Microscilla marina ATCC 23134: one gene and its partner. Each later gene encodes a partner of the first gene's protein in a complex. Links are inferred from orthologs where the notes say so. Each region holds a gene or a part of one and is shown in the gene's direction. Other genes may lie near its edges.

What was found.
Region 2: the proteins of trxB (region 1) and trxA are in contact, whole or in part, in a crystal structure (PDB 1F6M), measured with the Escherichia coli proteins. The link is inferred for Microscilla marina ATCC 23134 from one-to-one orthologs.

Annotation. Positions count from the first base shown.
Region 1 is NZ_AAWS01000020.1:27,951-31,044, forward strand. Bases 1-2,756 are described here. They hold trxB (thioredoxin-disulfide reductase), read left to right. Parts: upstream 1-778; coding sequence 779-1,735; downstream 1,736-2,756. Other genes in these bases: M23134_RS18840 (sigma-70 family RNA polymerase sigma factor), read left to right, coding at 1-614; M23134_RS18850 (M23 family metallopeptidase), read left to right, coding at 1,858-2,756. In the rest of the region: more of M23134_RS18850, read left to right, coding at 2,757-2,823; M23134_RS18855 (hypothetical protein), read right to left, coding at 2,880-3,094.
Region 2 is NZ_AAWS01000006.1:84,577-87,887, forward strand. Bases 178-3,150 are described here. They hold trxA (thioredoxin), read left to right. Parts: upstream 178-1,490; coding sequence 1,491-1,811; downstream 1,812-3,150. Other genes in these bases: M23134_RS06510 (cysteine desulfurase), read left to right, coding at 178-1,236; M23134_RS06520 (MBL fold metallo-hydrolase RNA specificity domain-containing protein), read left to right, coding at 2,212-3,150. Outside these bases: more of M23134_RS06510, read left to right, coding at 1-177; more of M23134_RS06520, read left to right, coding at 3,151-3,311. UniProt on the Escherichia coli protein: Participates in various redox reactions through the reversible oxidation of its active center dithiol to a disulfide and catalyzes dithiol-disulfide exchange reactions.

The DNA of each region.
Region 1 (3,094 bases):
ACCTTGGGCTTATTAAAGCTGCACAGCGTTTTGATGAAACTCGTGGTTTTAAATTCATTTCTTATGCCGTTTGGTGGATAAGACAATCTATTCTACAAGCATTGGCGGAGCAGTCACGAATTGTTCGATTACCGTTGAACCGCGTAGGTTCATTGAACAAGATTTCAAAGACATTTTCAGAACTCGAACAAAAATATGAACGTGAGCCTTCCCCAGATGAATTAGCCGAAGTATTAGATGTTACTACTTCGGAAGTGGTAGATACTCTTAAAATTTCAGGGCGACATGTATCTATGGATGCACCTTTTGTACAAGGAGAAGAGAATAGCTTGTTAGATGTGCTCGAAAACGAAAGCGAGGTAAAGCCGGATTCAGAATTGATGAACGACTCGTTACGTAAAGAGGTACAACGGGCGCTTTCTACGCTTACCCAACGCGAAGCCGATGTAATTACTCTATACTTTGGTCTGAACGGAGAGCACGCAATGACTCTGGAAGAAATCGGAGAAAAGTTTAATCTTACCCGTGAGCGTGTACGTCAGATCAAAGAAAAAGCTATCCGCCGACTGCGACATACTTCCCGAAGCAAAGCATTGAAACCTTACTTGGGATAATTTTGTTGTAAGGTAGAACATCATCAGTTGTTCAAAAGTATTTTGTTTTTTTACAATTAGCCTAAGAAATTAAATTCTTAGGCTAATTTGTTGTATAGGGTTTTTGGATAAATCCTAGAGTTTACCCAAATTTGAGTATTGATCATATTATAAAACGTCGGAAAATGACTACAGAAAACGTAGATTGTTTGATTATAGGATCAGGGCCAGCAGGTTATACTGCGGCCATTTATGCATCTAGAGCAGGCCTAAAGCCTGTATTATATACCGGACCAGAGCCTGGTGGACAATTGATGCTTACGAGTGATGTTGAAAACTTTCCTGGTTATTCGGATGGCATTATGGGACCACAAATGATGGAAGATTTTCGTAAACAGGCAACTCGTTTTGGTGCGGACATCAGAATGGGGTTGGCTACTTCGGTAGATTTCTCTGGAAAGTTACACAAGGTAATCGTGGATAATAAACACGAAATCACTGCCAAAAGTGTAATTATTTCTACAGGTGCATCTGCCAAATGGTTGGGGCTTGAGTCTGAGCTTCGTTTACGTGACATAGGAGGGGGAGTATCTTCTTGTGCAGTATGTGACGGTTTCTTTTTCAAAGATAAGGATGTAGTGGTTGTTGGAGGGGGAGATTCTGCTGCGGAAGAGGCATCCTATTTGTCTAAAATCTGCCACAAGGTTTATTTGTTGGTGCGTCGTGATGAAATGCGTGCTTCTAAAATTATGCAGCAACGTGTTACCAGTAAAGAAAATGTAGAAGTACTTTGGAATACCGTAACAGAAGAAGTGCTTGGGAAAGAGCAGGTAGAGGCTGTAAGAGTTAAAAATAACGTAACAGGTGAAACTAAAGATCTTTCAGTAAGTGCTTTCTTTGTAGCAATTGGTCATAAGCCAAATACTGGTATTTTTAAAGAGTATATAGATATGGACGATACTGGATACATTCTCACTGAAAAAGGCACCAGTAGAACTAATATAGAAGGTGTATTTGCCTCAGGCGATGTGCAAGATAAAGATTATCGCCAAGCAATTACTGCCGCAGGATCAGGCTGTATGGCAGCGTTAGATGCAGAGCGTTATCTTGCTGAACAAGAAGCAATAGGTACATTTGCATAAAGTTAGGCTTAAAGAAAAGGTAATATTGAATGTTTGGGTTTAAGTATATTTTTGGATTTTTATTGATTTTTTGTTTACAAGCAAGTTGGGCGCAGGTAGAAAACCAAAACCCTAAAGGGAACATGAAAATTGTTCCTACTCCTGCAAAAAAAACAAAGAAAGATACCTTGGTAAAAGTAGATTCTACCAAAAAACAGGATGAGTCAGGAGCGGCTATGCCAGGGCCTAAAAAAACACAAACAGCTAATAGAGGAAACTTTAACCTTTTTAAGCGTAATGCAGCCATTGTTCGAGAAGATTCTGTTGGTAGTATTGATATAGGAACCAATCAAATTGTTAAAATTTCGGAAGAGATAAAAATAGATTGTGTTTGGATTAAAGCCGTAGAATATTACTCTGTGTGGAATTCAACCTATATCAACCCTTACAGAAAAGATGCAAAAAGGTTCCGCGATACTATTGATATTAAGTTGTATGATGCTGGTCGGGGGCAACTCTGGTCGGCTCCTCTAGCCACCAATTTTAAAACGTCTAATTTTGGTTATCGTTGGGGGAGGTTTCATCATGGAATAGATTTAAACCTTTCTATTGGAACACCCATTTATAGTGTGTTTGATGGCATCGTTAGAATCTCTGCCTATGGTATGGGTTTTGGAAACTATGTAGTAGTGCGCCACTACAATGGGTTAGAAACATTGTATGGTCACATGAGTATCCGTAAAGTAGAAGTCGGGCAAGTAGTAAAAGCCGGACAACTCATAGGCTTGGGAGGGAGCACTGGATGGAGTACCGGACCACATTTACACTTTGAGGTTCGTTACCAAGGCAACTCGATTGATCCTTTGTTGGTATTTGATTTTTCTAAAAAAGGAAAAGAGGTGTTCAAAGATATATTTACTTTAAAGCCTGAACACTTTTGGCATTTGGGCAATAAAACCCGAAAACGGATATATCACCAGGTAAAGTATGGAGATACGTTGTATTCCATTAGTCGTAAGTACCGTATTCCGATATGGACACTGGCCAGGCAAAATAAACTACATTATAAATCCCGTCTCAAAGTAGGGCAACGATTAATTATCAGATGATAGAGACCATCTAAAACAAAAAAGCAGTTCTTGTTTAAAAGAACTGCTTTTTTGCTTTACCAAACTTCATAAATTTTTATTTTTTGCTGTCGAAAAAAAATCTCTTCTCCTGCTTTTAAGCCCTTAAGTGCTTGCCCGATGGGTGAGGCAAGTGAAATGGTAAAGTAAGTTTTATCCTCAAGAGTTAGTTTACCAACACTAATCGCAATATAGTAGTTGGCTTGAGGGGTCATTACTAAACTACCCAGTTGTACTGTAGATAATTGAACCT
Region 2 (3,311 bases), on another replicon or contig:
AATACAGAAACCAATGCTGTCTTTGATATAAATAAAATCAGAGAAGATTTTCCCTTACTTACTCAAATAGTTAATGGAAAACCTTTGGTATACCTCGATAATGCGGCTACCACGCAAAAACCCAAGGTAGTGTTAGATGCATTGAATAATTACTACCTCACTACCAATGCCAACATTCACCGGGGGGCTCATTACCTTGCCTCTAAGGGTACACAAGAGTATGAGGCTACCCGCGAAACTGTCCGCCAGTTTCTAAACGCAGCTTCTACAGAAGAAGTGGTATTTGTAAGAGGTGTAACTGAAGCAATTAACTTGGTGGCGTCTACTTTTGGCAGGCAACAACTTCAGGCAGGCGATGAGGTGATTATTTCTACGATGGAGCATCACTCCAATATTGTTCCCTGGCAGCTATTATGCGAAGAAAAAGGGGCTCACTTGAAAATAATTCCTATTACAGATGAGGGCGAGCTTATAATTGATGAGTACGAGAAACTGCTCAATGAAAAAACCAAAATTGTATCTATTGTGCATGCTTCTAACTCGTTGGGAACCGTAAACCCTGTGAAGGAAATGATTGCCATGGCGCATAAAGTGGGTGCCAAAGTATTGGTAGATGGTGCTCAGGCATCGGTACATTTAAACATTGACGTACAAGATTTGAATGCAGACTTTTATGCATTTTCTGGGCATAAAGTATACGCTCCTACTGGAATAGGTGCCTTATATGGCAAAAAAGAGTTGCTTGAAGCAATGCCTCCTTATCACGGTGGTGGTGAAATGATCAAAGATGTTACCTTTGAAAAAACCACTTTCAATGATTTGCCTCATAAGTTTGAAGCAGGCACTCCTAACATTGCTGATGGCATTGCCTTTAAACAGGCACTTGACTACATAGCTACGATTGGCAAAGCAAAAATAGCCCAATACGAAGAGGACTTACTACAATATGCCTCTGCACAATTGCAGGAAATAGAAGGGTTAAAAATCATAGGTACTGCCGCTAACAAAGTGAGTGTAATATCATTTATAGTAGAGGGGGTACACCACAATGATATTGGTATTTTGCTCGATACCGAGGGCATTGCCATACGTACTGGACACCACTGTACACAACCTTTGATGAACCGTTTCAATATTTTGGGCACTTCACGGGTATCCTTTGCGATGTATAATACCAAACATGAAGTAGATACCTTAATTAAAGGATTGCACAAAGCACTAAAAATGCTTCGCTAAACAAAGGTTGGGTAATTTTAATGGGTTTATTGAAACAATAAGAGCACTCTAATTCTTTTAATGATATGTTAAAAAACTGACACATATTCTAATTGTAACAACAAAAGTGACAATTATAGCGTAATGACAAGAGAAATATATGTTCAAGTTGTCATATAAATCACTGAAATGAACCATTTGTACACTATTTGTGTATTTGTGGTAAATAATTAAATAAGCTAAACAATTTTCATTATCATAAATTTTATATAGTCATGGCAAATACACTTGCAATCACCGACGCAAACTTCGATGAAGTTATAAACTCTGATAAACCAGTATTAGTTGATTTCTGGGCTGAGTGGTGTGGCCCTTGTAAAATGTTAAGTCCTATTGTAGAAGAATTGGCTGGCGAATACGACGGTAAAGCCATCATTGCATCTGTAGATGTGGACAGCAACCCTAATGTTTCGGCTAAATTTGGTATCCGCAGTATTCCCACTTTATTGTTTTTCAAAAACGGCGAAATTGTAGACAAGCAGGTAGGTTATGTACCTAAAGCTGCTCTGGCACAAAAACTTGATGGCGTATTGTAAACAAACAAGGTCTCATTATACATTTATTTAAAACGGATGTTGCCTCTGGGCAGCACCCGTTTTTTTTACTTTTACGCTGTCTTTTTGGCAGCATCCGTGATATACCATACACGAAGCATACAAACAACAATGTAGACCCCATATTTATGTCGTTTTACAAGCTATCAAACCATATTATATAACCATTCCAATAAGCAATTTTCGCTTACTACCACCACTCAAAGCATTATCGTCGTTGTAGTCCTAACCCCTTACTGACTTTATTAGTCACACAAAGGGAGTTCATCTACTCATATAGCTGAGCATATCTTCTGCTCAAAAAAATCATATAGCACGGTTACCACTACCATATCTCATATTTATTCTTAATTTTACATTATGTAATCATAATTATAACGATATGCGATTGACATTTTGGGGTGCAGCTCGTCAGGTAACCGGGAGTATGCATTTGCTTGAACTGGATAATGATTTTAAGGTGTTGATAGACTGTGGGCATGATCTGGAGCGGGAACGCAAACCTCTCACTGATGAGAATGGGTTATATCAGGGTATATTCCCTTTTGAGCCTTCCCAAATCAACGCAGTAGTACTTACTCACGCTCATATAGACCATTCGGGTTTTTTGCCTAACTTGGTGCGTGAAGGTTTCGAGGGGGTTATTTATTGCACAGACGCTACTTATGACCTGACCAATCTATTGCTACATGATGCGGCTTCGTTGAACCAACGAAAATTAAAAAAAATTGCTAAAAGTAAAAAGTTTAATCCCGTTCATAAAGAGCAAAAATACGCCAAACGGGAGCTTTTTTTGGCACCTCATGTACATGAGGCATTAGGACACTTTCGTACTTTGTTGTTTCGACAGCGCAAAAAAATAGGCGATGGCATTTATATAACACTTATACCCACCGGACATTTGCTGGGGGCAGCCAATGCCTTGATAGAAGTAGAAGAAAATGACCAAACAAAAAAATTATGCTTTTCAGGTGATTTAGGGCGTTACAATTATCCCCTCTTGAGCGACCCTGAACCTACACCAGAGGTAGATTACTTGATATGTGAGTCTACGTATGGCAATCGCTACCATCAATCGGAGGGCAGCCCTGAAGAGATTGTACTGGATGTAATCAAAAGAGCCTGTGTGGATAAGCCGGGGCGTTTATTGATTCCAGCGTTTAGTGTTGGACGTACTCAGGCGTTACTCTTTACCCTCAACAAACTTTGTTCAGAGGGCAAGTTGCCTCCTATTAAGATATACACAGATAGTCCACTGGCAAAAGCCAGCACTCAAGTATACCAAAAACACTTAAGTTTGCTTAATAAGGAAGCACAGGAGTTTCACAAATCTAATCAAAGCCTTTTTGATTTTGAAAACTTGATTTATCTCGAAACCTCCAAACAGAGTAAAGCAATCTCTAACTATAACCACCCCTATATGGTGGTATCTTCTTCAGGAATGATTCAGGGGGGACGCATAGAATATCATATCAAACAAAA